4 regions of the Angustibacter sp. Root456 genome follow, and region 4 is predicted to be linked to each of the others. Evidence: predicted binding sites of a transcription regulator. Region 4 holds the regulator's gene; each other region holds the start of a gene.
What was found. Region 4 encodes HrcA, which represses chaperone genes, less so after heat shock. Its sites were predicted from a motif close to GNTNGCACTCGGNNNNNCCGAGTGCNANC; they were not measured.

Region 1: a site for HrcA is predicted at 5,707-5,735, ahead of ASD06_RS14315 (FmdB family zinc ribbon protein). Genes of this name have one in related genera too.
Region 2: a site for HrcA is predicted at 5,903-5,931, ahead of groES (co-chaperone GroES). Genes of this name have one in related genera too.
Region 3: a site for HrcA is predicted at 3,239-3,267, ahead of groL (chaperonin GroEL). Genes of this name have one in related genera too.

Annotation. Positions count from the first base shown of each region.
Region 1 is NZ_LMER01000019.1:197,167-204,639, reverse strand. It holds gene modA (molybdate ABC transporter substrate-binding protein) at 1-516, opposite strand, end outside; gene ASD06_RS14345 (molybdopterin-binding protein) at 513-923, opposite strand; gene ASD06_RS14340 (DUF6326 family protein) at 1,128-1,619, shown strand; gene ASD06_RS14335 (DUF4386 domain-containing protein) at 1,655-2,407, shown strand; gene ASD06_RS14330 (FAD-binding dehydrogenase) at 2,438-4,090, opposite strand; gene ASD06_RS14325 (tetratricopeptide repeat protein) at 4,167-4,538, opposite strand; gene ASD06_RS14320 (S66 peptidase family protein) at 4,618-5,661, shown strand; gene ASD06_RS14315 (FmdB family zinc ribbon protein) at 5,763-6,104, shown strand; gene ASD06_RS14310 (S-methyl-5'-thioadenosine phosphorylase) at 6,171-6,992, shown strand; gene cpaB (Flp pilus assembly protein CpaB) at 6,989-7,473, shown strand, end outside.
Region 2 is NZ_LMER01000015.1:80,089-87,561, forward strand. It holds gene ASD06_RS08010 (hypothetical protein) at 1-624, opposite strand, end outside; gene shbA (RNA polymerase sigma factor ShbA) at 621-1,232, opposite strand; gene ASD06_RS08020 (response regulator transcription factor) at 1,291-1,905, opposite strand; gene ASD06_RS08025 (MerR family transcriptional regulator) at 2,029-2,991, opposite strand; gene ASD06_RS08030 (WhiB family transcriptional regulator) at 3,276-3,590, shown strand; gene groL (chaperonin GroEL) at 3,736-5,361, opposite strand; gene groES (co-chaperone GroES) at 5,467-5,763, opposite strand; gene ASD06_RS08045 (biotin/lipoyl-binding carrier protein) at 5,960-6,181, shown strand; gene ASD06_RS08050 (hypothetical protein) at 6,200-7,417, shown strand; gene ASD06_RS08055 (MFS transporter) at 7,414-7,473, opposite strand, start outside.
Region 3 is NZ_LMER01000013.1:33,060-40,532, forward strand. It holds gene ASD06_RS05060 (threonine/serine exporter ThrE family protein) at 1-1,378, shown strand, start outside; gene groL (chaperonin GroEL) at 1,460-3,085, opposite strand; gene ASD06_RS05070 (hypothetical protein) at 3,306-3,743, shown strand; gene ASD06_RS05075 (LytR C-terminal domain-containing protein) at 3,740-4,270, opposite strand; gene ASD06_RS05080 (DUF3263 domain-containing protein) at 4,308-4,601, opposite strand; gene ASD06_RS05085 (pyridoxal-dependent decarboxylase) at 4,686-6,038, opposite strand; gene ASD06_RS19820 (transglycosylase family protein) at 6,169-6,870, opposite strand; cyclic di-AMP (ydaO/yuaA leader) riboswitch at 6,875-7,018, opposite strand; gene ASD06_RS05095 (uracil-DNA glycosylase) at 7,193-7,473, shown strand, end outside.
Region 4 is NZ_LMER01000003.1:79,994-87,466, reverse strand. It holds gene ASD06_RS04280 (Gmad2 immunoglobulin-like domain-containing protein) at 1-57, shown strand, start outside; gene ASD06_RS18745 (hypothetical protein) at 156-320, shown strand; gene ASD06_RS04275 (peptidoglycan-binding protein) at 322-1,026, shown strand; gene ASD06_RS04270 (16S rRNA (uracil(1498)-N(3))-methyltransferase) at 1,039-1,782, opposite strand; gene dnaJ (molecular chaperone DnaJ) at 1,787-2,908, opposite strand; gene hrcA (heat-inducible transcriptional repressor HrcA) at 2,989-4,008, opposite strand; gene ASD06_RS04255 (Pr6Pr family membrane protein) at 4,058-4,702, opposite strand; gene ASD06_RS04250 (DUF3097 domain-containing protein) at 4,733-5,608, shown strand; gene ASD06_RS04245 (DUF4870 domain-containing protein) at 5,671-6,171, shown strand; gene ASD06_RS04240 (DUF4870 domain-containing protein) at 6,278-6,697, shown strand; gene hemW (radical SAM family heme chaperone HemW) at 6,728-7,473, opposite strand, start outside.

The DNA of each region.
Region 1 (7,473 bases), on a different contig from region 4:
CTCCTGGGTCACCGGCTGCACGGCGACGCCGGCCTTGCGCAACACCTCGCCCGCCACCACCCCGCAGGGCACCTGCGGCTGGCAGAGCGCGACCTTGACACCGGCGTTCGCGAGGTCGGAGAGGCCCGAGACGCCGGCCGGGTTCGCGGGCGGCACCGCGATCTCGAGGACGTTGCGGGCGAAGTCGTGGGGCGTGCTGGCGGCTGCGGCGTCGACCACCTGCCGCATGGTCGTCGCACTGGCGGAGGCGAAGACGTCGGCGGGTGCACCCTGCACCACCTGCTGGGCCAGCCCCGAGCTCGGGCCGAAGCTCAGCACGACCTTCGTGCCGGGGTGCTGGCGCTCGAAGTCGTGAGCGAGCGTCGTGAACGCCTCGGTGAGCGAGGCGGCGGCGAGCACCGTGACGGTGCCGGTGGCCGGCCCCTCGGACGACGAGCGGCCGGCTGGTGCCTGGCCGCACCCACTCAGCCCCAGGACGACGCTCGCGAGCGCCACGGCCGCCGCCCACCGCCTCACGGCTGCTCGGGCTTCTCGACCACGACGTGCGTCGACTTCACCGAGGCGATCGCGAGGACGCCGGGCTCCAGCCCGAGCTCGTCGGCGGCCTCGCGGCTCATCAGCGAGACCAGCCGGTGCGGACCGCTGTGGATCTCGACCTGCGCCATGACGGTGTCGCGGACGACTCGCGTCACCAGGCCGACGAAGCGATTGCGGGCCGACTCCGACAGCACCGGGCGTGGCGTGGGGCGCTGGCCGGCGTCCGCGACCTCGGCGGCGAGGCGGGCCAGGTCGGTGCCCTCGATGACTTGGCGGCCGGCGGCGTCGGCGTCCGCGCTGACCCGGCCAGCCTCGACCCACCGGCGCAGCGTGTCGTCGCTGACGCCGAGCAGCTCGGCGGCCTCGCGGATCCGATACAGCGGCATGTCGGAGATTCTAGCCGCATCTGCGCTTGCTGAAGGCCGGGCGATGCCGCATCTGCGGCGGTAGATGGTGCTCGCGCCCGCCCGTAGGGGACTTGCGCCTCTGGTCAGGCCGACGCCAGTGCCGGAAGGGTGGATCGAGCGGGAAGGCCCGGTGCCCCGGGCCGCGGCTGCCGCACCCCCCTACGGCCACTTTGGGAGGCCACCATGCCCGCCCCGACCGCTTACGAGGACTACCGGATCAACGCACGCATCAAGATCTCCGCGCTCTGGACGTCCGTACTGTTCGTCTTCGGCTACGTCGACCTGTTCAGCTCGTTCCGGGGTGACGTACGGGCCGACATCGAGGCCGGCCGGATGTTCGCCTTCACCATCGGACCAGGCTTCCTGCTCGGGGCGACGGTCTACGTCCTCGTCCCCAGTCTCATGGTGTTCCTCAGCCTCGTGCTGAGACCGCGGGTCGCCCGGACGACCAACGTCGTCGTCGCCGTCCTCTACGCCGTCACGATCGTCGGCGGCACCATCGGCGAGTGGGGGTACTACGTCCTCGGCAGCGTCGCGGAGGCCGCTGCGTTGGCAGCCGTCGTCTACTACGCGTGGACCTGGCCCAAGGTGGCTGGCCCCGCCGGCGCTCTCACCACCCACGCGGGATCAACCGCCCGGGCGCACGCGGCGCCCGCAGTGCGCGGCAAGCCATGACGCCCGGCCCGGTCGACGAACCAGGGAGGTCGCCCGTGACCACGCGCACCAGGACCCTGCACCGGGTGAACGAGAAGGACGGTGCCCCGCGGCCGCACCGGCGGACGGCGGTCAGCGTCGGGGTCCTGCTCATCGTGTGCACGGCCGCCAGCATCCTCAGCGTCGCACCTCTCGGTTCACTTCTGGACCGCCCTGTTGACCTGGCCCGCCTGGCCGCCAGCGACAACCGCGTCGTGCTCGCCGCACTGATCGAGTTCGTCGCTGCGGCGACCGGCTCCGGCATCGCGATCGCGCTGTACCCGGTGCTGCGCCCGTACGGGCGCGCCCTGGCCCTCGGGGCCGCGGCCGCCCGGACGGTCGGAGGTGTCTTGGTGTTGGTTGGCACCCTCGCCCTGCTGGCGCTGCTTTCTCTGGCGCAGGGGTCGACGAGCCCCGGCCCGACCGACGGCGCCGCCACCGAGGCATCCGTGCGCGTGCTGCTCGCGGTCCGGGACTGGGAGGCGAACTTCCTGCTCTCGCTACCGTTCCTGCTGGGCGCCGCCCTGTACTACTGCGTGATGTACCGCGCGACCGTCGTCCCGAGATGGCTGTCGGCGTGGGGCCTCGTCGGGGTCGGGTTGTCGCTCGTGGCCACCCTCAGCGCCGGGTTCACCCAGGACTTCGGCTTCACCACCTCCAGCACCGCGCTGAACGCCCCCATCGCGCTGCAGGAGATGGTGCTGGCGTTCTGGTTGATCGCCAAGGGGTTCAACGCCCAGCCGGGCCCGCAGGCGCCGTCCGCATCCTGACGAGATCGCGTCCCGGCCCCTGGCTCAGCCTCAGGCCGTGGCGGCCGCCGCGGCGCGACCGGCCGCACGTCCGCTGAACAGGCAGCCACCGAGGAACGTGCCCTCGAGCGAGCGGTACCCGTGCATGCCCCCGCCGCCGAAGCCGGCCACCTCGCCGGCCGCGTACAGACCCGGGAGCGGCTCGCCGTCCGGACGCAGCACGCGTCCCTGCAGGTCGGTCTCGAGGCCGCCGAGGGTCTTGCGGGTCAGCACCCGCAGCCGGACGGCGATGAGCGGGCCGGTCGAGGGGTCGAGCAGCCGGTGCGGCGTCGCCGTCCGGATCAGCTTGTCACCGCGGTAGCGCCGGGCGCCGTGGATCGCGGTGACCTGGGCGTCCTTGCCGAAGGGGTTCTCGATCTCGCGGTCGCGCGCCGTGACCTGGGCCTCCAGCTCGTCGTGGTCGATCAAGGCCTCGCCCACCAGCGCGTTCATGCCGTCGACGAGCTCGCGCAGGGTCTCGCGGACGACGAAGTCGACGCCCCGCCGCTTGAAGGCCTCGACCGGCGCCGGCGCCCCCGGCTTCACGCGCGACAGCACCTGCCGGACGTCTTTGCCGGTGAGGTCGGGGTTCTGCTCCGACCCCGACAGCGCGAACTCCTTCTCGATGATCTTCTGCGTCAGCACGAACCACGTGTGGTCGTGGCCGGTGCGCAGGATGTGCTCGAGCGTGCCGAGGGTGTCGAAGCCGGGGAAGTACGGCGCGGGCAGCCGCCGGCCGAGCGCGTCGACCCACAGCGACGACGGCCCCGGCAGGATGCGGATGCCGTGCCCCGGCCAGATCGGGTCGTAGTTCTCGATGCCCTCGGTGTAGTGCCACATGCGGTCGCGGTTGACCACCGAGGCGCCCGAGGCCTCGGTGATGGCGATCATCCGGCCGTCGACGTGCGCCGGGACGCCGGTGAGCAGCTCGCGCGGCGGGGCGCCGAGCCGCTCGGGCCAGCTCGCGCGCACGAGGTCGTGGTTGCCGCCGATGCCGCCGCTGGTCACCACGACGGCCTGCGCCGACAGCTCGAACGCCCCCACCTCCACGCGCGACGACGCCACGCCCCGAGCCAGGTCGTTCGGCTCGAGCACGGCCCCCCGGACGCCCGTCACGGCGCCGTCGGTCACCACCAGCTCGTCGACGCGGTGGCGCGGGGCGAGGCGCACGAGCCCGCGGGCGACGCCGTCGCGGACGCGCCGCTCGAACGGCGCGACGACGCCCGGCCCCGTGCCCCAGGTGATGTGGAAGCGCGGGACTGAGTTGCCCGGGCCGTCGGCCAGGTAGCCCCCGCGCTCGGCCCAGCCGACCACCGGGAAGAACCGCACCCCCTGCTCGCGCAGCCAGGTGCGCTTCTCGCCCGCGGCCCACTCGACGTACGCGCGGGCCCAGCGGCGGGGCCAGTGGTCCTCGCGCTCGCGGTCGAAGCCGGCGGTGCCGAGCCAGTCCTGCCAGGCGAGGTCGAAGGAGTCCTTGACGCCCATCCGGCGCTGCTCGGGGCTGTCGACGAGGAACAGGCCGCCGAACGACCAGAACGCCTGGCCGCCGAGGTTGGCCTCGGACTCCTGGTCGACCAGCACCACGCGGCGTCCGGCATCCACCAGCTCGGCGGTGGCGACCAGGCCGGCGAGGCCGGCTCCGACGACGACGACGTCAGCGTCCATGGCCGCACTCTGCCAGAGCGACCGCACCCTAGGCGGGAGTGAGGGCAGGAGGGGGCGGCGAGGTCAGGCGGAGAGGTCAGGCGGAAAGCCGGACGGCGTCGTCGGCGCGGGCGACGTGCTCCTCGCGCGGGTCGAGCGCGGCGGCCAGCCGCAGCCAGCGGCGCGCCTCGTCGTGTCGGCCGAGCCGGGTGAGCGTGCGTCCGAGCAGGTGGGCGCTCTCGGCGTCCGACGGGTCGGCGGCCACCAGCCGCTCGGCCACCTCGCGGGCGCGCTCGAGGGCGGCGAACCGGTAGTAGGCGAGGGCGAGCAGGCGCTGGGCAGCAGGCGCGGCGAGGTCGACGGCGTCCAGGCGCTCCAGCGTCGAGATGGCGTGGCGCGGGTGGCCGTCGGCGAGGTACTGCTCGGCGAGGCGGAAGAGCTCGTAGCCCGTGGGCTGCTGCGTGGTCACGGCGACTCAACAGCGGGACGGGTCCGGCCATTCCGAAACGCCGCGAGCACGGGACGCCCGCGATGCCTAAGGTCGACCCATGGAACTGGTGTCACCTCGCAAGGCCAGCCCCGGCGACAAGGTGGCGGTGCTGTCGCCGTCGTTCGCTGCTCCGGCCGTGGCTCCGGCGGTGCACGAGCAGGCGCTCGAGCGGCTGCAGGAGATCACCGGCCTCGTGCCGGTCGAGTACCCGACGACCCGCCGGCTCGGGGCCACGGCCCGCGATCGGGCCGACGACCTGAACGCGGCGTTCGGCGACCCCGACATCCGCGCGGTCGTCGCGACCATCGGTGGGGACGACCAGATCACCGTCGTCCCGCACCTCGATGCCTCGCTGGTCGCCCACGACCCCAAGCCCTTCCTGGGCTACAGCGACAACACCAACCTGCTGAGCTGGCTGTGGACCCAGGGCGTGGCCGGCTTCTACGGCGGCTCGACCCAGGTGCAGCTCGGCCCCGGCCCGCACGTCGATCCGGTGCACGAGCAGTCGCTGCGCGCGGCCCTGCTGACGGGTGAGCGCCTGGAGGTCACCGAGCCGGGCGAGTCCGAGGACATCGGGCTCGACTGGAACGACCCGCGAGCGCTGAGCGAGTTCGGCGAGCGCGGGCCCACCGAGCCCTGGGCCTGGGCCGGTCCCGAGCGGTCGGTCACCGGACGCACCTGGGGCGGCTGCATCGAGGTGCTGCAGTGGCTGCTCACGGCGGGGCGGTTCCCGACCGACCCCTCGGTGCTCGACGGCGGCGTGCTGCTGCTCGAGACGTCGGAGGAGCTCATCCCCGCCCGCGAGTTCGGCTGGATCCTGCGTTCGCTCGGCGAGCGCGGCCTGCTGTCGGCGGTCGACGCCGTCGTCGTCGCGCGGCCCCCGACGTCCGACTTCACGACGAGACCGTCGGACGACGAGCGGCGGGCCCGGCGCGCCGAGCAGCGTGACACCGCGGTGGAGATCGTGAACGCGTACAACGGCGACGCCGTGGTCGTCGCGGGGCCGCCGTTCGGCCACACCCGGCCGCAGTGGATCCTGCCGTACGGCGGGTTCGTCACGGTCGACGGCGCCGAGCGACGACTGTTCGCGGACTACGCCTGACGGCGGCGCCCGTCGCGTCGACGCAGCACTTGACGGGGTCGTACACTTGGCACTCGGACGACCGGAGTGCCAAGCCGGTCCCGGACCTGCGGAGGGCCTTCATGCCGACGTACGACTACGCCTGCACCCAGTGCGACCACGCTTTCGAGGTCGTGCAGGCCTTCAGCGACGACGCCCTCACGGTGTGCCCGCAGTGCGGTGGCCGGCTGCGCAAGGTGTTCGGCTCGGTCGGCGTCGTCTTCAAGGGGTCGGGCTTCTACCGCACCGACTCGCGCTCGTCGTCCACCTCGTCGTCGCTGCCCGCGGGCGGGTCGGGCGACGGCAAGGCCAAGAGCGACTCGGCGAGCTCGTCGTCCGGCTCGTCGTCCGGGTCGTCGAGCTCCTCCAGCGGCTCGTCGGCCAGCTCCTCGAGCGGGTCGTCGGGCTCGACGTCGGCCGCCTGAGCCGGTTGTCCACAGGCGGCCGCTGAGCCGCCGGGTCGCGGGTCGCCGTCGCCCTAGGCTGGGTGCATGAGCGATCACGCGTCCGGCACCGCGCCCGTCGGGGTCATCGGCGGTTCAGGCTTCTACTCCTTCCTCGACGACGCCCGCGAGGTGCGGGTCGACACCCCGTTCGGTGCGCCGAGCGACGCCCTCACGGTGGGTGAGGTGCGCGGCCGGCCGGTGGCGTTCGTGCCCCGGCACGGGCGCGACCACCGCTACCAGCCGCACCGCGTGAACTACCGGGCCAACCTGTGGGCGCTGCGGGCGGTGGGGGTGCGGCAGGTGCTCGCGCCGTGCGCGGTGGGGTCGTTGCGCGCCGACTACGGGCCGGGCACGGTCGTGCTGCCTGATCAGGTGCTCGACCGCACGTGGGGTCGAGCCCACACCGTGTACGACGGCGAGGGCCCGGTGGTGCACGTCTCGATGGCCGACCCGTACTGCCCGCGTGGCCGGTCCGCCGTGCTGTCGACCGCGGCGCGCGAGGGCGAGGAGGTGGTCGACGGCGGCACCCTGGTGGTGATCAACGGCCCGCGCTTCTCCAGCCGCGCCGAGTCGCAGTGGCACGCCGCCACCGGGGGCACGGTCGTGGGCATGACCGGCATGCCCGAGGCGTCGATCGCCCGCGAGCTGGCGATGTGCTTCACCTCGGTGGCGCTCGTGACCGACCTCGACGCGGGCGTCGAGGAGGGTGAGGGCGTGACCCACCACGAGGTGCTCGAGGTGTTCGGCCGCAACGTCGAGCGGCTCAAGGGGTTGATCGCCGGGGTCGTCGGGCAGCTGCCGGACGACGACACCTGCGCCTGCCAGCACGCGCTCGACGGCCAGCGGCTGCCGTTCGAGCTGCCGTGACGAGAACCCTGCGACGCCTGCGTGAGCGACTGACCGGCCAGCATCCTGAGCGGGGATGGGTACCGCTGCCGCGGCGGCGGCCCGCGCTGCGCCGGTGGCTGGCGGCCGGAGCGGCCGCCGCGGCGACGGCGAGCGCGTTGCAGGTGCTGGCCCCCGAGCCCGAACCCGGCCGCACGGTCGTCGTCGCCGCGCGGGAGGTTCCGGCCGGAGCCGCGCTGCAACGCGCCGACCTCCGCCTCGCCCCGAGGCCCCGCGCCGACCTGCCCGCGACCGCGATGACCCGAGTCGATGACGTCGTCGGCCGGGTCGTGTCCGCTCCCCTCGCTGCCCGGGAGGTGCTGGCCGCCAGCCGCCTGGTCGGTGGTGGTCTGCTGGTCGGCCAGCCGCCCGGCGCCGTGGCCGCGCCGGTGCGCGTGGCCGATGCCGCCGCGGCCGCCCTGCTGCACCCTGGGAGCCGAGTCGACGTCCTGGTGGCGATCGA
Region 2 (7,473 bases), on a different contig from region 4:
ACCCTGCTCGGGTAGCTGGCGCGCCTGCGCCTCGAGCGTCGCCACGACCGTCGGGTCGACGACGGCGAGCCGCTCGGTGGCCTGCAGGCGCCGCCGCAGCTCGCTCGCAGCCGGGGCGGGGCCTGTGGAGTGCGCAGGCGCGTGGTCTGAGGCGGGGTCTGAGGCGGGGTCTGAGGCGGGGTCTGGGGCGTGCCGGTGGGTCACCTGGTCGATGAACGAGCTGACCGCGCGCAGGCCGAAGGCGCCAGCGGGGTCGCCCGTGACCGCCGCGGCCACACCCGCACTCGTGAGCACCAGCGCGAGACCGGCGACGACGGCACCGCCCCGGCGCACGGCCACGACGCGGCGACGGCGGGGCAGCTCGCGCACCACCGACACCGCGGGGGCGCCGGACACAGCCTCGGCCGCCCGGCCGCGCACCGCGACGGCCGCGGTGAGGGCCTCGACGGCCACGGAGTCGACGTCGGCCGGAAGGTCGCGGTCGACGTCCGCCGCCAGCGCGACGAGCAGCCGCAGCGCCGGGTCGTCGCCGGGCAGGTCGGGCGCTGCGTCGGCTCGCGCGCTGAGCCGGTCGAGCAGCTCGTCGTCGCGCCGGACGGCGTCGAGGGAGCGGGGCGGTGTCATGACGCCTCACCGGCCAGCTGGCGCAGCCGGCCCAGGGCTCGGTGCTGCGCGACGCGCACCGCCCCGGGGCTCATCCCGAGAGCGCGCGCGGTCTCGTCGGCCGACCACCCGGCGGCGACGCGCAGCGTGAGGATCTCGCGCTGGGTCTCGGGCAGCTGGGCCAGCAGGGCACGGGCGCGTTCGGCGTCCGAGGCCAGCAGCGCGAGGTCCTCGGGGCCCGGACGCGGGTCGACGCCGTCCGGCACGTCGTCGGTCGGCTGCGGACGGCGCATGGCCGCCCGCTGGACGTCGGCCACCTTGCGCGACGCGATGCCGTAGACGAACGCCTCGAAGGGCGAACCCTGGTCGCGGTAACGCGGGAGCGCGGACAGCACGGCGATGCACACCTCCTGCGCCGCGTCGTCGGCGGCGTCCTCAGCCCCCCGGTACCGACCGAGGCGTGACCTCGCGTACCGGTGCACCAGGCGGCGCACGTCGACCAGGAGCTGCTCGGTGGCTCGCGCATCCCCCGCGACCGCGCGAGCGGCCAGCACCCTCAGGTCGACTTCGGACTCCACCGGTGCTATCGCGGCTCGCGCCACCGGTGTTACCTCGTGCGCCTCGTCCATGCACCACCCCGAGCGTCCGTGAGCCGCCGGGCTCCTGACCGCGCCGACGATACCGCCGTCAGTGGACCAGGCCCCAGCGGAAGCCGACCGCCACCGCCTGGGCGCGGTCGGCCGCGCCCATCTTGCGGAACAGCCGGCGGGCGTGGGTCTTGACGGTGTCCTCCGACAGGTACAGCTCCTTGCCGATCTCGGCGTTGGAGCGGCCGCGGCTCATGCCGGTGAGCACCTGCAGCTCGCGCTCGGTCAGCACGGGCTGCACGCCGCCACCGGGCAGCGCCACGGCCACGTCGGCGCGACGTCGCCCTGCGACGTCCGACAGCGACTGCACGATGGTCGCGGCGAGCTCCTCGCGGGAGGCGTCCTTCATGACGTACCCGCGGGCGCCGGAGGTGATCGCCCGGGCGACGCCGTCGAGGTCCTCGGCCACGGTGGTCATGAGCACGTTGGCCTCGGGGTGCAGCGCGATCAGCCGGCGGGTGGCCTCGGTGCCGCCGATCCCGGGCATGCGTACGTCCATGAGCACGAGGGAGGGTCGCTCGACGGGCCAGCGGGCGATGACCTCCTCGCCGCTCGCGGCGGCCAGCACGCGCGTCACGCCGGGGATGGTGGCCACGCAGCGGCGCAGCGTCTCCCGCGCGAGCGGTGAGTCGTCGCAGACCAGCACGGTCGCCATCCCCACGTCCTTCCCTGGTACCAGCCGGGTTCACCCGATCGGCGGCGACGTCCGCCGCGCTCGAGGTGTCCATCGGCACGCAGGCGCCCGGGCCTTAGCAGCTGGCTCGGGGCAGGGGCGCGGTCACAGGATGGAGGCGATGACCTCTTCGACCGTGTCGCTGAGCGACTCCACCCGGGTCACCGTGGCCGGGACGTTGCGGCCCCACCCGGGCCCTCCGACGAGCACGCGCGGCTTGGGCCGCACGCGGTCGACCTCGCCGAGCAGGTCCTGGTCGACCACCGGCATCGAGGCGTAGAGGACGACGACGGCCGGCCCGCTGCGCCGCACGGCCGACAGCAGGGCGGACGACGGTACGCGGTGGCCGAGCTGGCGGGCGAGCACGCCGCGCTCGGCGAGGGCGGCGGCGAGCGCGTGCAGCGGAAGGCTGTGCTGCTCCTCACCCACGCAGGCCAGGAGCACCTGCGCGGTGTTGCGGGGGCGCTCCAGGCTCTCGGTGGTGGCCCGCAGGACGCCCATGAGGCACTCGCTGAAGATGTGCTCGACCTCGATGCCGTCGCCGGTGGTGGCGAACCGCTCACCGAGGCCGATCAGCACGGGGGACGCGAGCGCCTCCCAGGTGCGGATCACGCCCTGCGTGCGCACCTGGCGCCGCAGCACCTCGCTGATGCCGTGGGCGTCCAGGGTCATGGAGGCGCGAGCGAGGCCGCGGACGGCGGGTGAGGCCTCGGGCAGGGGGACGACGCGTCCGCCACCGGCGCGGGCGGGGGTGTCGCCCAGCAGGTCGAGCAGGTTGTCGTCGACCTCGGCGGCCGCGCTCTCGTTCGACAGGGCGTACTGCGCCGCCTGCGCGGGCGACAGGCCCTCGTGGGTGAGCCGGCGCATGACCACGAGGCGCGCGAGGTCAGCGGCCGTGTAGCGACGGTGCGAGCCGGCGGTGTGGCTCGACGGACCGAGCCCGTAGCGGCGGGCCCACGTGCGCAGGGTGGCCGGTGCGACGCCGAGCCGGCGCGCGACAGCCGCCACGGTCAGGGTCGGGCCGTCCGCCGCCGACGCGGGCACCTCGGCTCGCTGCTGCTCACTCACGCCCATCACGCACGCCATCGCTCACGTGGTCATTGTGTGCGCACGGGGCCTCCCAGCGCTACCCGATCGCGCCAACTCGACCAATTCCTGACTCGATTCGTGCTCGCGGCCGAGGGGTCCGGCAACTTTCATGATCAAGGGACTTGAATCAAGGCTGGCGCGGTACTAAGTTCATCCATGAACCGCTTCACAGGTGGTTCAACAAGCGCTTCAGCATTCGTTTCACCGCTCGAGCAGTGGGCGGTCTGCGGCTGGCGATAATCCGCTTTCGACGGAGGAACGACATGGCAGAGATCTCCCGGCTCCCTGGCCCCATCGCCGACCTGTGGGAGTGGCAGTACGACGGCGCGTGCCGTCGGGTCGACCCGGCTGTCTTCTTCCACCCCGAGGGTGAGCGCGGCCCGGCCCGCCGTCGTCGCGACGAAGCGGCCAAGGCCGTGTGCGCGACCTGCCCGGTGATGGAGCAGTGCCGACAGCACGCCCTGAAGGTACGTGAGCCCTACGGCGTGTGGGGTGGCATGACCGAGGACGAGCGCGAGGCGTACTACGCCCAGCACAAGACGGCGCGCCGCCTGGCCTCGGCCGAGGTGGCGGTCTAGCCGCACTGCCAGCCGGCTCCGGACCAGCCCCGCCGACGCAGCAGCAGACGCAACCGCAGACGCAGCAGCAAACGCAGCAGCAGACGCAGCACAGCGGCCCGGCACCCCTCGAGGGGTGCCGGGCCGCTGTCGTGTGCCGGGGCGGTCAGTGCCCGTGGCCGTGGCCGTGGCCGTGGCCGCCGGCGGCCTCGGGGGCCTCCTCCTTCTTCTCGACCACCAGGGTGTCGGTGGTGAGCACCATGGAGGCGATCGACGCGGCGTTGCGCAGCGCCGAGCGGGTGACCTTGACCGGGTCGATGACGCCCTCGGCCAGCAGGTCGCCGTACACGCCGGTGGCGGCGTTCAGGCCGTGGCCCGCGGGGAGCTCGCGCACCTTCTCGACGACGACGTAGCCCTCGAGGCCGGCGTTCTCGGCGATCCAGCGCAGCGGCTCGGCCGTGGCCTTGCGGACGATGGCGACGCCGGTGGCCTGGTCGCCGGATCGGTCCAGCCCGCCGTCCAGCACGGTGGAGGCCTGGATCAGCGCGGAGCCACCGCCGCTGACGATGCCCTCCTCGATCGCGGCGCGCGTCGCGGAGACGGCGTCCTCGATGCGGTGCTTCTTCTCCTTGAGCTCGACCTCGGTGTGGGCGCCGACCTTGATGACGCACACGCCGCCCGAGAGCTTGGCGAGGCGCTCCTGGAGCTTCTCGCGGTCCCAGTCGCTGTCGGTGCGCTCGATCTCGGCGCGGATCTGGTTGATCCGGCCCTGCACCTGGTCGGCGTCGCCGGCACCCTCGACGATCGTGGTGTCGTCCTTGGTGACCACGACGCGGCGGGCGCGGCCGAGCTGCTCGAGGCCGACCTGGTCGAGCTTGAGGCCGAGCTCCTCGCTGATGACCTCGCCGCCGGTGAGCACGGCGATGTCGCCGAGCATGGCCTTGCGGCGGTCGCCGAAGCCGGGAGCCTTGACGGCCACGGCGTTGAACGTGCCGCGGATCTTGTTGACGACGATCGTCGACAGCGCCTCGCCCTCGACGTCCTCGGCCACGACGAACAGCGGCTTGCCGGTCTGGACGACCTTCTCGAGCAGCGGCAGGAGGTCCTGCACCGAGGAGATCTTGGCCTGGTGGATGAGGACGTAGGCGTCCTCGAGCACGGCCTCCATGCGCTCGGCGTCGGTGACGAAGTACGGCGACAGGTAGCCCTTGTCGAACTGCATGCCCTCGGTGAAGTCGAGCTCCATCGCGGTGGTCGAGGACTCCTCGACGGTGATGACGCCGTCCTTGCCGACCTTGTCGAAGGCCTCGGCGATGAGCTCGCCGATGCCGCGGTCCTGCGCCGAGATGGTGGCGACGTGGGCGATGTCGTCCTTGCCGTCGACGTCGCGCGCCGCCTTGAGCAGCGCCTCGCTGACCGCCTCGACGGCCGCGTCCATGCCGCGCTTGAGCTCGGCCGGGGCCGCACCCGCCGCGACGTTGCGCAGGCCCTCGTGCACCATCGCCTGGGCGAGCACCGTCGCGGTCGTCGTGCCGTCACCGGCGACGTCGTTGGTCTTGGTGGCGACCTCCTTGGCGAGCTGCGCGCCGAGGTTCTCGTAGGGGTCCTCGAGCTCCACCTCACGGGCGATGGTGACGCCGTCGTTGGTGATCGTCGGGGCGCCCCACGCCTTGCTGATGACGACGTTGCGGCCCTTCGGGCCGAGGGTCACCTTGACGGCGTTGGCGAGCGCGTCGACACCGCGCTCGAGCGACTTGCGGGCGGAGTCGTCGAACTCCAGGGTCTTGGCCATGTGAAGTCTGGTGCCTTTCGCAGGGGGGTGAAGAGCAACCGCCCCGGGGGCACCGGCGATCCGGGCCGCCGGGGCGGTTGCTGAGCGGGCTCGAGGCCCGCGGGGTTACTTCTCGACGACCGCGAGGACGTCGCGCGCCGAGAGGATGAGGAACTCCTCGCCGGCGTACTTGACCTCGGTGCCGCCGTACTTGCTGTAGATGACCTTGTCGCCGACCTTGACGTCGAGCGGCACGCGCTGGCCGTTGTCGTCGATGCGGCCCGGGCCGATGGCGAGGACCTCGCCCTCCTGGGGCTTCTCCTTCGCGGTGTCCGGGATAACCAGCCCGGAGGCCGTCGTCTGCTCGGCCTCGAGAGCCTTGACCACGATGCGGTCCTCGAGCGGCTTGATGCTGACCGACACTTGCTGACCTCCCCCTTCGGGAATGTCGCGGATGAACGATTGGCGGTGTGGGCCGTCGCACCGCCGTCGCGGGGGTCGGAGCGGGGCTCACGATCTGGCACACTCACGGGGAGAGTGCCAAGAAGAATCTATGCCGCGCGTTAGCACTCGGTCAACCTGAGTGCCAGATCGCGGCCGAGCAGATCCCGGAGGGTCGATGAGGCAGCGCGTCGAGGCCGAGCTCGTGGCCAACGTCATCAACGTGCTCGTCGCACCAGGTGACGAGGTGGCGGCCGGTGACATGGTGGTGCTGCTGGAGTCGATGAAGATGGAGATCCCGGTCGAGACCGAGTGGGCCGGCACCATCGCGGAGGTCGGCGTCGCCGAGGGTGACGTCGTCAACGAGGGCGACCTGATCGTCGTCGTCGACACCAAGTAGCCGGGGTCGTCCTGCTGCATGACTGACCTCACCGCGATGCGCTCGCTGCTCACGCCTGAGGGCTGGGCGCTGCTGGAGTCCTTGCCGCCGTACGACGAGCAGTCCGCGATCGCGCTCGGCGAGCGGCTGCGCAGCGAGGGCCACGACCCCGGCCTGGTCGCCGCGGCGCTGACCCAGTCGCGGCTGCGCGCCAAGGGCCACGACAAGCTCGGGCCGTTCGCCGACGCCATGCTGCTGACGCCCGACGGGCTCGAGCAGGCGACGCGGCTCGCGGTCGCCGCGCACCACGCGAGACGGTTCGTGGGCGCCGGGGTGCGCCGGGTGGCCGACCTCGGCTGCGGCCTCGGCTCGGACGCCATGGCCTTCGCCGCCCTCGGGCTGCCGGTGCTCGCGATCGACGCCGACGAGCTCACCGCGGCCTTCGCCACGGTCAACCTGCGGCACTGGGCCGACGTCGAGGTGCGCTGCCACGACGTCACGACCCTCGACCTGCCGGCGATGCTCGAGCCGGGTGACGGCGTGTGGCTCGACCCGGCCCGCCGGACGGCGGCACCTGGGCCGGGTGGGCGCTCGAAGCGCACCTTCGACCCCGAAGCCTTCTCACCGCCGTACTCGTTCGTGCTCGAGGTGGCCCAGTACTTTCCCGCCACCGGGGCCAAGCTCGCGCCGGGCATCGCGCACCGTCTGCTGCCCGACGGCGCCGAGGCGCAGTGGGTGTCGGTGGGCGGCGACGTCGTCGAGTGCGCGCTGTGGTGCGGGCCGCTCGCCCGCGAGGGCGTCGCGCGCAGCGCGCTGGTGCTCGACGGCGCCGGCGCGACCCACGAGGTGCTCGGTGACCCCGAGGCCGGCCGCCCGGCGTCCGGCGCCGTCGGGACCTACCTGCACGAGCCCGACGGCGCCGTGATCCGCGCCGGGCTGGTGGGCGAGGTCGCCGCACAGCTCGGCGCGCGGCTCATCGACCCCACGATCGCCTACCTCACCACCGACCAGCCGGCCGCGTCACCGCTCGTGCACTCGTACGCGGTCGAGGACGTCATGCCGTTCCACCTCAAGGCGCTGCGGGCGGCGCTGCGCGACCGCGGCGTCGGCACGCTGACCATCAAGAAGCGCGGGAGCGCCATCGACCCCGCCCAGCTGCGCCGCCAGCTGCGCCTGCACGGCGCCGGTGAAGCGACCATCGCGCTCACTCGCGTGGCCGGGCGGCCGCACGTGCTCTTCCTGCGCCCCCTGCCCTAGCCGGTGTACGACAGGACGCCGTAGCGCTCCCGGGTGCGCAGCGCCCACGCCGACAC
Region 3 (7,473 bases), on a different contig from region 4:
CGTGCGGTCGTCGTCCCCACCGATGCGTCCCCTCGCGCCGGCCGCCGGAGCCGACGGCGTCGACGACACGACCGCCCGCGCCGTGATCGACCTGGCACTGCGCACCGGTGAGGCGCTGCTGTCGACCGGCGCGCCGGCGCTGGACGTCACGGCGTCGGTGCTGCGCCTCGTCGAGGGCTTCGGCCTGTCGTCGTGCCACGTCGACGTCACGTACACCTCGATCACCGTGTCGTACCACCGCGGCGAGGTCGACGAGCCGATGACCGTGCTGCGCGTGGTGAAGGTCCGTGCGGCCGACTACAACCGCCTGCAGCACCTGCAGGCGATCGTGCGCGACGCCGCCGCCGGCGACCTCGACGTCCAGCAGGCCCGGGTGCGGCTGGAGGAGACCGTGCGCGCGCCGCACCCCTACCAGCGGTGGCTCGTGACCGTCGCGCTCGCCGGGATGGGCGCCGCGGTCGCCGCGCTGCTGGGCGGCGGGCCGCTGCTCATGAGCATCGCGGCCGCTACGACCGCCGCGATCGACCGCGTGCAGCGGGCACTCGAGCGGGTGGGCTTGCCCGCGTTCTTCACCCAGGCGGTCGGCGGGGCGATGCCGACCCTCGTGGCCGTCGGGCTGCTGTCTTTGGTTCCGCGCGGCGCCCTGCGCGACAGCCAGGTCTCGCCGTCGCTGGTCGTCGCCACCGGCATCGTCGTGCTGCTGGCCGGCCTGTCGGTGGTCGGCGCCGCCCAGGACGCCCTCGACGGCTTCTACGTCACCGCCGGCGCGCGCGGCCTGGAGGTGCTCGTGCTGACCCTGGGCATCGTCGCCGGCATCGTCACGGTGCTGTCGATGGCCCAGCACGTGGGGGTGCCTCTGCGCGTGGTCGCCAGCCAGTCGCTCGCGAGCGACCCCGTGGTGCAGGTGCTGGCCGCCGTCGGGGTCTCGGCCCTGTTCGCCGTGTCCGGCTACACCCGCGGCCGCGGTGTGGTCGTGGCGGCCGGAGCCGGCGGCCTGGGGTGGGCGGCCTTCGTCACCGCGACGACGGCGGGGGTCGGCCCGGCGGGGTCGTCGGCGTTCGCGGCGGCCGTCATCGGCCTGGTGGCTCAGGTGGTGGCCGAGCGCTGGCAGGTGCCCAGCCTGGTCATCACGACGGCCGGGATCGTGCCGCTGCTGCCCGGTCTCGCGGTCTACCGGGGGCTGTTCCAGCTCGTCGAGCAGGGCCCGACGCAGGCGCTCGGACCCGGCCTGAGCTCGCTCTTCGGGGCCGCTGCGACGGGCATCGGCCTGGCCGCCGGCGTCAGCCTCGGCGCGTTCGTCGGGCGCCGCCTGCGGCGCGAGCTCGACCAGTGGCACCGGCGGCTGCTGCGCCGTAGCGCCGGGTCGCTGCGCGACTGAGGCGCTCGCACCCCGGCACGCGAACGGGGCGGCCCTCCCGTAGGAGGACCGCCCCGCGCGGTGCTGCGTCGGCTTCTGGGATCAGAAGTCCATGCCGCCCATGCCGCCGTCGCCACCCGGCGCCGCCGGGGTCTTCTCCGGCTTGTCGGCGATGACGGCCTCGGTGGTGAGGAACAGCGCGGCGATCGATGCGGCGTTCTGCAGCGCCGACCGCGTGACCTTCACCGGGTCGTTGATGCCGGCCTTCAGCATGTCGACGTACTCGCCGGTGGCGGCGTTCAGGCCGTGGCCGGACTCCAGGCCGCGCACCTTCTCCGCCACGACGCCGCCCTCGAGGCCGGCGTTGATGGCGATCTGCTTCAGCGGGGCCTCGACCGCGACGCGCACGATGTTCGCGCCGGTGGCCTCATCACCCTCGAGCTCGAGCTTGTCGAACGCGGTCTTGCCCGCCTGGATGAGGGCGACGCCACCGCCGGCGACGATGCCCTCCTCGACGGCCGCCTTGGCGTTGCGCACGGCGTCCTCGATGCGGTGCTTGCGCTCCTTGAGCTCGACCTCGGTGGCCGCGCCCGCCTTGATGACGGCGACGCCGCCGGCGAGCTTGGCGAGGCGCTCCTGGAGCTTCTCGCGGTCGTAGTCGGAGTCCGACTTCTCGATCTCGGCGCGGATCTGGTTCACCCGGCCGGCGATCTGCTCGGCGTCACCAGCACCCTCGACGATGGTGGTCTCGTCCTTGGTGATGACGACCTTGCGCGCGCGGCCCAGCAGGTCGAGGTCGGTGGTCTCGAGCTTGAGGCCGACCTCCTCGCTGATGACCTGGCCACCGGTGAGGATCGCGATGTCCTGCAGCATGGCCTTGCGGCGGTCACCGAAGCCCGGCGCCTTGACGGCGACGGACTTGAAGGTGCCACGGATCTTGTTGACGATGAGCGTCGACAGGGCCTCGCCCTCGACGTCCTCGGCGATGATCACCAGCGGCTTGCCCGACTGCATGACCTTCTCCAGCAGCGGCAGGAGGTCCTTGACCGTCGAGATCTTGGAGTTGGCGATGAGGATGTAGGGGTCCTCGAGCTCGGTCTCCATGCGCTCGGTGTCGGTGACGAAGTACGCCGAGATGTAGCCCTTGTCGAAGCGCATGCCCTCGGTGAGCTCGAGCTCGAGCCCGAAGGTGTTGGACTCCTCGACGGTGATGACGCCTTCCTTGCCGACCTTGTCCATGGCCTCGGCGATGAGCTCGCCGATGGAGGCGTCGCCGGCGGAGATGCCGGCGGTCTGGGCGATCTGCTCCTTGGTCTCGACCTCACGGGCCGAGGCGAGCAGCTGCTCCGAGACGGCCTCGACGGCCTGCTCGATGCCCCGCTTGAGGGCCATCGGGTTGGCGCCGGCGGCCACGTTGCGCAGGCCCTCGCGGACCATCGCCTGGGCCAGCACGGTGGCGGTGGTGGTGCCGTCACCGGCGACGTCGTCGGTCTTCTTGGCGACCTCCTTGACCAGCTCGGCGCCGATCTTCTCGTAGGGGTCGTCGAGCTCGATCTCCTTGGCGATGCTCACACCGTCGTTGGTGATCGTGGGGGCGCCCCACTTCTTCTCCAGGACGACGTTGCGGCCCTTGGGACCGAGCGTGACGCGCACGGCGTCGGCGAGGGTGTTCATGCCCCGCTCGAGCCCGCGGCGGGCCTCCTCGTCGAAGGCGATGATCTTGGCCATGCTCTCGGGTTCCTCCCGTGATCGGGTGGTGGTGACCGCGTGGTGCCCGCGACGGACGAGCGGGGCCGGAGCGCTCTGGTCACGCACCGGCCGGCGCCCTCACCAGGCGGTCGACGTCTGTAGCACTCGGGGTTGCAGAGTGCTAGGTCAATGATTAGCACTCGGCCCCCTTGAGTGCAAATGGTTGGGCACAGGGTGCGCTGACGTGCATGATCACGGCATGGGTGCGGGGCTTCGCGGACGCGACCGGGTGCGCCAGGTGGTCAACGTGCTCACCCTGGCGACCCCCTTGGGGCTGCTCCTCGCGCGGCTGGGCCACGCGCGGCTGCACCCCGGACCACACGGCACGATCGTGGCCGCGGGGTATCGCTCGCGCTTCCCGGCGCCGCGCGCCCCGGCCCTGACGATCGGCGACGTGATCCTGCTGCGCCTGGACGACGCCGCGCTGGCGACCCGGCCCCAGCTGCTCGCTCACGAGGCGCGGCACAGCGTGCAGTGGGCCTGGCTGCTGGGCGTCGCCGGCTTCCCGCTGGCCTACGGGCTGGCCACGCTCTGGTCGCTGGCCACGGTGCGTGACACCGCCCTGGGGAACGTGTTCGAGCGGCGGGCCGGTCTCGTGGCCGGCGGCTACCTCGCACCCGAGCCCGACGGGCGCTAGGGCCGGAAGTCGCCGTCCAGCACCACCGTCACCCGGTTCGACCCGAAGTCGGCCGACTCGGTGACCGTGCCGAGTCCCAGATCGGCCGCCACGGCCTGGGCCGTGGCGCGCAGGGACGCGCTGCCGTAGAAGACCGTGGTGCCGCTCACGCCCCCGCGGTAGTTGCCGGTGCTGCGGATGGCCCAGCCGGCCGTCTTCAGCCGGGCTGCCCCCTTGCTCGCCAGGCCGCTGGTCGACGTGGAGTTCAGGACGGTGACGGGCAGGGTGCGGTCGGCAGTGGGCGCCGGGGTGGTCGGGGCGGGCGCCGCCGTCTTCGTGGTCGACCCCTTGGCGGTCTTGGCGGTCGACGGCGAGGAGCCGGCCTTGACGGTGCTGGACGCCGGCGCGTCCGAGCCGGTGAACCAGCCGCTCGCGAACCCCACGATGAGCAGGATCGCCACGGCGGCGACGAGCCACGGGATGGCCGACGTCGGGCCCTGGCTCGCCGGGCGGTGCGCGCCGCGGCGCTCGGGGAAGCCGGTGCTCATGCCGCGCACCCCCGGCAGCCGGCGCAGCCGGGCAGGGTCAGACCTGCAGGCCGAGTCGGCGCGCCGAACGCGCCCGCTGGCGCGAGGCGCGCATGCGACGCAGGCGCTTGACCAGCATCGGGTCGAACTCCAGGGCGTCCTGCCGGTCGATGAGGGCGTTGAGCACCTGGTAGTAGCGGGTGGCGGACATGTCGAACAGCTCGCGGATCGCCTGCTCCTTCGCGCCCGCGTACTTCCACCACTGCCGCTCGAAGGACAGGACCTCGCGGTCGCGCTCGGACAGCCCGCTGGCCACCGTGTCGGCGGTGCGGTCGGTCGTTGCGGCGTCCATGCTGACCCTCCTGCTCGGCGTGCGTTCCACGGTAGAGCGTAAACCACAGCGTTGTCATTCGCCGCACCCTCAGTCGATCGCGTGTCATGCCATCGTGTCGAGGATGGTCGAGATGTCACCCTCGGTGGTGTTGGGGTTGACGATGGCGAAGCGCGTGACGGTCTCCCCTTCGTGCGAGGTGGGGACGACGAACGCGAGGTTGGCGATGAGCAGGCGGTCGGACCACAGCTGGTACTGCTGCGGCGTCCAGCCCACGCGCCGGAACACCACGACGGAGGTGTCGGGCTCGCGCAGCAGCTCCAGGTAGTCGCGCCGCTCGATCTCGGCGGCGGCGAACCGCGTGACCTCGAGGGTGCGCTCGATGGCCTCGGTGTAGGCGTCGGTGCCGTGCGTGGCGAGGCTGAACCAGAACGGCAGCCCGCGGGCCCGGCGGGTGAGCCCCACCGAGTAGTCCGAGGGGTTGAACTCGGCCGCGTCGGTGAGCACGTCGAGGTAGCCGGCCTTCTGGGTGTGCGCGGCGCGGCCCTGCTGAGGGTCGCGGTAGATGAGCGCGCAGCAGTCGAAGGGCGCGAACAGCCACTTGTGCGGGTCGACGATGAACGAGTCACAGCGCTCGATGCCGGCGTAGCGGTGGCGGATGCTCGGTGCGGCCAGCCCGGCGCCGCCGTACGCACCGTCGACGTGGAACCACGCGCCCAGCTCGGCGCAGACGTCCGCGACGGAGTCGAGGGCGTCGACGATGCCGAAGTTCGTGGTGCCGGCCGTGGCCACGACGGCGAACAGCCCGTCGGCGCCGACGGTCTCCAGCGTGCGGCGCAGGTTCTCACCGGTGAGCCGCCCGTGCTCGTCGACCGGCACGCCGACGAAGTCGACGTCCATGACGTCGCACGCGCTCTTGATCGACGAGTGCGCCTGCGTGGTGCCGGCCACCTTCCAGCGGGCGGGCGGGTCGCCCGCACGGCTCACCTTGGCCGCGTGCCGCGCCGCGACGAGCGCCGAGAGGTTGCCGATGGTGCCGCCCGGCACGAAGACTCCCCCCGCCCCCTCGGGCAGCCCCACGAGGTCGCTGATCCACCGCAGGGCGGCGTTCTCGGCGTGCACGGCACCGGCACCCTCGAGCCACGAGCCGCCGTAGATGGACGACGCGCCCACCACGAGGTCGAACAGCGTGCTGGCCTCGGTGGGCGCGCACGGGATGAACGACAGGTAGCGCGGGTGGTCGGTGGAGATGCAGGCGGGGGCGAGCACCTCGGTGAACAGCTCGAGGGCCGTCTGGCCCCCGAGGCCACCGGCGGTGATGGTGCGGCCCGCGGCCTCGTCGAGCTCGGCGGCCGAGCGGGGCCCGTCGAGCGGCACCGGGTGCATCCGCGAGCGCTTGAGCGTGTAGTCGAGGACGGCCTGGCTCAGGGCCTCGACGTCGGAGTCGAATCGGTGCACGTGCGTGAGTGTAAGCAGCGCGCGGGCGGCTGCGAGATTCCGCTGCCGCCCGCGCGAAGGTCAGCCCAGGTCAGCCCAGGTCAGCCCAGGTCAGCCCAGGTCAGCCCAGGTCAGCCCAGGTCAGCCCGAATCAGCGGGGCAGCGCCAGGTGCTGGCCCACGAAGATGCGGTCGGGGTTGGAGCCCACGAGGCGCTTGTTCTTCAGGTACAGCGCGCGCCAGCCGCCGCGCACGTGCTGCTGAGCGGCGATCTTGCTCAGCGTGTCGCCCGAGCGCACGAGGTACTGGCCGCGCACCGCTCGGGTCGTCGCGACCTTCTTGGCGGCGCGGTGGGTGCGCGTGCGGTGCGTGACCTTGGCGGCGGCCTTCTTCTTCACCGTCTTCTTCACCGTGTGCTTGATCGCGGTGCGGCTGGTCGAGCGGCTCACGCGCGGCGCGCCGGCGGCGTCGGCGCGGCTCAGGCCGAGCTTGCGCGAGCACGACGGCCACGCACCCCAGCCCTGGGCGTCGAGCACGCGCTCGGCGATGACGATCTGCTCCGCGCGCGACGCGTGGTTGGCGGTGGAGGCGTAGGCGCCGCCACCGAACGCGCGCCAGGTGCTGGAGGAGAACTGCAGGCCGCCGTAGTAGCCGTTGCCGGTGTTGATGGCCCAGTTCCCGCTGCTCTCGCACTGGGCGAGGCGGTCCCACGTGGAGCCGCTGGCCGCGTGGGCCGGGCTGGCGAGGGCGAGGGGTGCGGCGACGACGGCGCCGGCCGTGGTGACGCCGGCGACGAGACGCGCGGAGCGGTTCGCAGCCGCGGGGGCGCGGTGACGAGGGGAGTACGAAGACATGGGTGACCTCTCACGGTGAGCGCCTTCGAGGTGAGCTGTCGGGTTCGGGTTCGTGAGTACCCGGCCAGTCGCGCTGGCTTCACCCCAAGACCACCGAAGCGGTCACGTACGTTGGGTCCCCCGCCTCCACCCACGGCGTGTATCTAGGAGCCGCGACCCGCTGGGTGGAGCTCGGCGCTGCGGGCGCGGTACGTCAGGACGACTCCACGACGGTACGTGAGGCCTCCGAAGATCACAACATGGTTACGTCACTTGGAGCATTGGCATGATCGCTAAGAGTGATCATCTTCTGCCGGTGGATCCCCCTCGATACAGTGCGCCGGTGCCGAGCCGACCCCTCAGCGACCTGGTGGAGCCCGGCTGGGCCCGCGCGCTCGAGGCGGTGGAGCCGCAGATCCGCGCGATGGGCGACTTCCTGCGGGCGGAGGCGGCCGCGGGGCACGGCTACCTGCCCGCCGGCGAGCACGTGCTGCGCGCCTTCCGCCAGCCCTTCGACGCCGTACGCGTGCTCGTCGTCGGCCAGGACCCCTATCCCACGCCCGGCCACCCGGTGGGCCTGTCGTTCTCGGTGGCACCCGGAGTGCGCCCGCTCCCGCGCAGCCT
Region 4 (7,473 bases):
CCGGCCTCGGGCAGCGGGCCCGACCGAGAGGACACTCGCACCTTCGTCGTCCGCTGAGCGGTTCGTCCGAAGTGTCGCGACGTCGGCTGAGATCGTTGGGCCGTAACGCAGACAGCCCGGCGTCGCGACGCCACCATGGGTCTGAGGTGATCGCCATGAAGGACACCGAGACCGGCCCCAGCGAGCTGTTCGACGGCGAAGACGTCGACGTCGGTGACGACCCGCCGGACGACCCCGACCTCAGCGACGCGGAGGTCGCGGCGATCAGGGCGAGCCAAGCCGATCCCGCGACGCCAGCCCTCGATGCCGAGGGCAACTGAGATGCCGAAGCTGCTGCTCGTGGGCGTGATGCTGCCGGCGGAGAGCCGCACCGGCATCGGGCACACCGCCTGCACGCTGGGCGGAGTCAACTACGAGTCGAAGGGCTCGGTGGGCTGCATCCGCGGATCGGTGGCGCGAGGTGCGGCGCACCCGCTGTTCCGCCACCGGTTCCACCTGCAGATCTCGGACGCTCAGGCCCTGCGCGCCAAGGGCTACGCCGACGCCTGCGTCGGTCAGCCGTACGTCTGGGCCAGCGTGCCGACGTCCCGGCACGGGGGTGACTGCTCCGGCTACGTCTCGGGCATCATCTGCGCCGCGCTGGGCCGCGAGCCGGTGCCGCACCGGCTGTTCGCGACCATCGGCTGGCCGGTCGTGGCCCGCGGCCTCGGCTTCGCGCCGGGGCTCGTCGGCGCGGTGGTCACGCAGGTGGGCGCTACCGCGATCGGCGTCCTCGACCGGCCGTTCCCAGGGTCGCCGGTGGCCCGCAACAGCCCGAAGCACAGCCACGTGAAGTGGATCCAGGCCCGGCTGAACTTCGCCGCCGAGAACCACCACGCGGTGCTGGGCGGGCGGGCGCTCGACGTCGACGGCGACTTCGGGGACGACACGTTCGCCGTCGTCCGCGCGTTCCAGCGCAGCCACGGCCTGCAGGGCCTCGGCATGGTGGGGCCCAAGACCTGGCGACTGCTGAACGCCGTCCGCTGAGCGGCGGAGGGCTCAGCCCCAGCGAGCGGCGGCGCTGAGGACGGCGAGCGCCGCCGGCCCGGCGGTCGACGAGCGCAGCACGTGAGGCCCGAGCCGGCACGCCACGGCGCCGGCTTCCTCGAGCCGCGCCAGCTCCTGCGGGCTCACCCCGCCCTCGGGGCCGACCACGAGCAGCACCTCACCGGCGGCCGGCAGCTCGACGCCCGCGAGCGGCGTCTGCGCGTCCTCGTGCAGCACGACCGCGAGCGCCGCCTGCTGCACGCGCCGCACGAGGTCGTCCGCGTGGGCGAGCGCGCCGACCTGCGGCACGCGGGCGCGGCGTGCCTGCTTGGCCGCGGCGCGCACCGTGCCTTGCCACCTGCGGCGCGCCTTCTCACCGCGCTCGCCGCGCCAGATCACGACGCTGCGCTGGGCCTGCCACGGCACCACCTCGTCGACGCCGAGCTCGGTGGCCCCCTCGACCGCGAGGTCGTCGCGATCGCCCTTGGCCAGCGCCTGCACGAGCACGAAGCGAGGCTCGGGCTCGGGCTCGACATCGCGCTCGTCGACCCGCAGCACCAGCCGCGCGGGCTCGGCCGCCGTCACGGTGCAGCGCGCGACGGCGCCGCCGCCGTCGGCGAGGTCGACCCGCTCCCCCACACCGATCCGGCGCACCGTGGCCGCATGGCGGCCCTCCGCGCCGTCGAGCACGTACGTCGCACCCGCACCGATGCCGTCGAGCGCGCCCTCGTCGACGAGGAACAGCGGCGCCGTCACGCCGTCACTTCCCGCTGAGGGCGTCCCGCAACCGGCCGAACAAGCCGCTGCCGTGCGTGGCCAGCCGCCCCTCGGGCCGCTCCTCGCCGCGCAGCACCGCCAGCTGCTGCAGGAGCGCCCGCTGCTCGTCGTCGAGGTTCCTGGGCGTGTTGACCTCGACGTGGACGACGAGGTCGCCGCGGCCACCTCCGCGCAGGTGCGTGACGCCGAAGCCGCGCAGGGTCGTCACCTGCCCCGACTGGGTGCCGGGCTCGATGTCGAGCGTCTGCTCGCCGTCGAGGGTCTCCAGGGTGATGCTCGTGCCGAGGGCCGCCGCCGTCATGGGCAGCGCCACGGTGGCGTGCAGGTCGTCGCCGCGCCGCACGAAGGTCGCGTGGTTCGCCACCGCGATCTCGACGTACAGGTCACCGGCCGGGCCGTTGCCCGCGCCGACCTCGCCCTCGCCCGCGAGCTGGATGCGCGTGCCGGTGTCGACACCCGCGGGGATGCGGATCGTGAGGCTGCGCCGCGAGCGCACCCGGCCCTCGCCGGAGCACTGGATGCAGGGGTTGGAGATCACGGTGCCGAAGCCCTGGCAGGTGGTGCAGGGGCGCGAGGTCATCACGTTGCCCATGAAGGAGCGCTGCACGTGCTGCACCTGGCCGCGACCCCCGCAGACGTCGCAGGTGCGGGTGCCGGTGCCGGGCTGCGCGCCGTCGCCGTGACACGTCGGGCAGCCGACGGCGGTGTCGACCGAGATCTCCTTCTCGGTGCCGAACACGGCGTCCCGCAGGTCGACCTGCACGCGAATCAGCGCGTCCTGCCCGCGGCGCTGGCGCGAACGCGGGCCGCGCTCGCCCGTCGCGCCGCCGCCGAAGAAGGCGTCCATGATGTCGGTGAACGAGAAACCCTGGCCGAAGCCGGCCGCCCCGGCGCCGAAGGGGTCACCGCCGCGGTCGTACGCCGCCCGCTTGGCCGGGTCGCTCAGCACGTCGTAGGCGGCGCTGACGTTCTTGAACTCCTCCTCGGCCTCGGGCCCGGAGTTGACGTCGGGGTGCAGCTGGCGGGCCAGGCGGCGGTAGGCCTTCTTGATCTCCTCAGGCGTAGCGTCACGGGCCACGCCCAAGGTCTCGTAGTGGTCGCTCAAGGGTCCTTCTCTTCACGCGGTCGGTGGGTGTCGCGCCGGGCGCGACGGCGGGCGGTGGTGCGGGGTGCGCGGGGTGCGGCCTACCCGTCGAGCACCCGGGAGACGTAGCGCGCGACCGCGCGCACGGTGGCCATGGTCGTGGGGTAGTCCATGCGCGTCGGGCCGAGCACGCCCAGCCCGGCGACGACGTCGCGCCCGGTGCCGTAGCCGCTGGTGACGACGGAGGTGGTGCGCAGCGCCTCGTGGTCGATCTCGTGGCCGATGCGCACGGCAACCGCGCTGGGGTCGCCCGACAGCTCGCCGAACAGCCGCAGCAGCACGACGTGCTCCTCGAGGGCGTCGAGCACCGGGCCGATGCTGCCCGGGAAGTCCTGACCGAAGCGGGTGAGGTTGGCCGCGCCCGACATCACCACGCGCTCCTCGCGCTCCTCGACCAGCGCGTCCTGCAGCACGCCCACCACCGAGCGGGCGAGCTCGCGGTCGTCGGGCGACAGCTTGTCAGGGAGCGAGCGCAACCGGGTCGCAGCCTCGGTGAGCAGCCGGCCGGCCGACTCGGCGTTGATCCGGGCGCGGATCTCGCCGAGCACGGCGTCGTCGATGACGGTCGGCGTCTCGACGACCCGCTGCTCGACCCGGCCGGTGCCCGCGATGAGCACCACCAGCAGGCGCTGGGCGCCCAGCGGCACCAGCTCGATGTGGCGCACGGTCGAGCGCGTGAGCGAGGGGTACTGCACCACCGCGACCTGCTGCGTGAGCGAGGCCAGCAGCCGGACGGTGCGGTCGACGACGTCGTCGAGGTCGACGGCCCCCGACAGGAACCCGGCGATCGCGTGCCGCTCGGGCGCCGACATCGGCTTGACCTCGGTGAGCTTGTCGACGAAGAGGCGGTACCCGGCGTCGGTGGGAACGCGCCCGGCGCTGGTGTGCGGCTGGGCGATGAGGCCGTCGTCCTCCAGCGCCGCCATGTCGTTGCGGATCGTGGCGCTCGAGACGCCGAGCTGGTGGCGCTCCACGAGCGCCTTGGAGCCGACGGGCTCACGGGTCTGCACGTAGTCCTCGACGATGGCCCGCAGGACGGCGAGCCGACGCTCGTCGCTCATCCGGCACCTCCTCCGCCGCGCTGGCACTCCCTGCTTCTGAGTGCCAAGTCTACGGCGCCGACGCCGCGGACGCCGCATCCGCCCGACGCGGCAGCACTCGCTCCAGGCCCCACGCCCCCAGGGCGAGCGCGATGAACAGGACGGCCACGCCGACGCAGTTGAGCAGCACCTGGCCGTAGCCCAGCTCATCGACGTCGACGAACGGGTACGGGTACTCGTGCACCACGGCGCCGCGAGCCAGGGTGTAGGCGAGCCAGAGCAGAGGGAAGCCGAGCGAGGCCGCGACGGCGCGCCCGTCGATGCGCAGCCGGGGCCCGAACGCCAGCCAGCCCACCAGCGTGGCCGCCGGCACCACGTAGTGGAACACCGAGTCGGTCAGCGTCGAAGCCCACCCGTCGTGCTCCACGAGCGGGCGCAGCACCACCAGGTAGACCGCGCCGGTGACGGTGATGCACACGAGCGCGTCGAGGCGCAGCACGCGCCACCACCGCCCATCGCGCACCGGGTCGAGGGCCAGGGTCGCCGCCGCGACGATGACCAGCACGTTGCTCTGCACGGTGAAGAAGCTCACCAGCCGCACCAGACGCACGCCGAGAGTGTCGTCGCTCGCCGTCGCCGTGAGCACCAGCTGGAGCAGGAGGTTCGCTGTGGCGACGAGCGCCAGAGCGCCGTGCCACGCCCGAGACAGCGTCATGGCGGCACTGTAGGGCGGCAGGCTCGTAGCATCGCCGCCGTGGATCGATACGGCGACGACGTGCTCGCGGGCGACTGGAAGGTGCCGGCGCGCGGGCGCAGCACCGAGGTCGCCGCGCAGCTCGGTCTGGTGGTCGAGGACGTCGAGACCGGCTGGTGCGGGGCCGTCGTGCGCACCGAGAAGGCGGGCGGTGTGCACGTCGTGCACCTGGAGGACCGGCGCGGGCGCGTGCGCGGCTTTCCCCTGGGCCCGGGCTTCCTCGTCGACGGGCGGCCGGTGGTGCTGACCCGGCCGGTGGCGGCTGCTGCCGCTGCGCAGCGGCCCACCAGGACCGCGAGCGGCTCCACCGCCGTGCAGAACGCGCGGGCGCGGCTCGCTCGAGGCTCGCGCATCTGGGTCGAGGGACGCCACGACGCCGAGCTCGTCGAGAAGGTCTGGGGCGACGACCTGCGCGTCGAGGGCGTCGTCGTCGAGATGCTCGACGGCGTCGACGACCTCGCGGCGGCGGTGCGCGACTTCGCCCCCGAGCGGGGCCGCCGGCTCGGCGTCCTGGTCGACCACCTCGTGCCCGGCTCGAAGGAGTCGCGGCTGGTGGCCGAGGCCGTGGCGCAGCGCCGGTTCGCACCGCACCTGCTCGTCGTCGGCCACCCGTTCGTCGACGTCTGGCAGTCGGTGCGGCCGGAGCGGCTGGGGCTCGACGTGTGGCCGTCGATCCCCCGCGACGTCGAGTGGAAGCGCGGCGTGCTGGCCCACCTCGGCTGGCCGCACGCCACCCAGGTGGACGTCGCCCAGGGGTGGAAGCGCATCCTCGCGACCGTGCGGTCGTACGCCGACCTCGAGCCGGCGCTGCTCGGCCGGGTCGAGGAGCTGATCGACTTCGTGACGGCAGATCCCGAAGACGGCTGACCGCAGGTGCTTGCTCCCCTACGCTGTCGGGCGCACAGGGGAGACCACCACCGGGAGGAACAGTGACCCAGCAGCCTGACCCGAACGCCTCGCGTGAGGGTGAGCCGGACGCAGGCGCGACGCCGCCGCCGGCGCCGCCGACCTACGGCCAGCCGCCGACGCCGCCACCGCCCGCCCCCGGCGCGCCGGGCGGCTACCCGGGCCAGCCGGCGTACGGCCAGCCCACCGCCGCCGCCCCCATGAGCGACAGCGACGAGCGCATGTGGGCGATGCTCGCCCACCTCGGCGGCATCGTCCTAGGCTTCCTCGCCCCGCTGGTGGTCTGGCTGGTCTTCCGGGAGCGCTCGGCCTACGTCGACGACCAGGGCAAGGAGGCGCTGAACTTCCAGATCGCCATCCTCATCGGCTACGTCGTGGGGGGCGTGCTCAGCGTCATCCTCATCGGCTTCCTGGTGCTACTCGCCGTGTGGGTCATCAGCATCGTCTTCGCGATCATGGCCGGCATCGCGGCCAACCGCGGCGAGCGGTACCGCTACCCGGTGACGCTGCGCCTCATCAAGTAGTCCCACCTCCTCAAGTAGTCCCACCACCTGGATGGTCACCGCGATCCGGCCGCCAAGGCTGCCGGATCGCGGTCACCACGCCGGTACCGCCACCGAAGGGCGCCTGTTGAGCCAGCCGTACCCCCCGCCCCACCCGCCCTATGCAGCGCGGCCGCCGATGTCGCCGTCGGACGAGCGCACCTGGGCGATGCTCGCCCACCTCGCGCCGTTCGCCGGCTCGATCGTCGGCCTGCCCGTCGTCGGGCCGCTCGTGGTCTACCTGATGTACAAGGACCGCTCGGCGTTCGTCCGCCGGCACGCCGCGGCGTCCCTGAACTTCCAGATCATGCTGCTCATCGTGAGCGTGCTCGGGTTCGTGGTCGCCGTGCCGCTCGCGGTGCTCACCCTGGGGATCGGCCTGTTCGCCTTCGTGCTCGCCGCCGTCGTGGTCGCGGTCGCTGCGATCGTGCTGCAGGTCGTCGCCGCCCTGGCCGCCAACCGGGGCCAGGACTACCAGTACCCGCTCACGCCGACGCTGGTGAGCTGACCGACCCGGCTGGTCAGAGGACGCGGCTCGTCAGAGCAGCGCGCGCACCACTGCGTCGGCCAGCAGCCTGCCGCGCAGGGTGAGCACGATGCGCCCGGACGCCGCGGCGTCGGCCTCGACCAGCCCGTCGGCCACCAGCGTCGGCACGGCGGACCGTCCGGCGTCGGTGAGCACGGCGGTGTCGAGGCCCTCGCGCAGGCGCACCCCGAGCAGCACCCGCTCGGCGTGCTGCTGCTCGGGCGTGAGCACCTCGCGGGCCTGGGCCGGGCTGTGCCCGGCGCCGAGCCGGGCGGCGTACGCGCTGGGGTGCTTGACGTTCCACCAGCGCACGCCGCCGACGTGGCTGTGCGCCCCCGGCCCGAACCCCCACCAGTCGCCGCCCGCCCAGTAGCCGACGTTGTGGCGGCAACGCGTGCGCGGTGACGTCGACCAGTTGCTGACCTCGTACCACTGCAGCCCAGCCGCGGTCAGCACGGCGTCGGCGAGCTCGTACTTGTCGGCCTCGTCGTCGTCGTCGGGCATGGTCACCTCGCCCCGCCGCACCTGGGCGGCCAGCCGGGTGCCCGTCTCGACGACGAGCGCGTAGGCCGAGACGTGGTCGGGCTCGCAGGCCAGGGCCGCGCGCAGGCTCGTGCGCCAGTCGTCGAGCGACTCCCCCGGCGTGCCGTAGATGAGGTCGAGGCTGACGTCGAGCCCCGCCGCGCGGGCCCACGCCACCACCTGCGGCACGCGCTCGGGGTCGTGGGTGCGGTCGAGGGTGGCCAGCACGTGCGGCA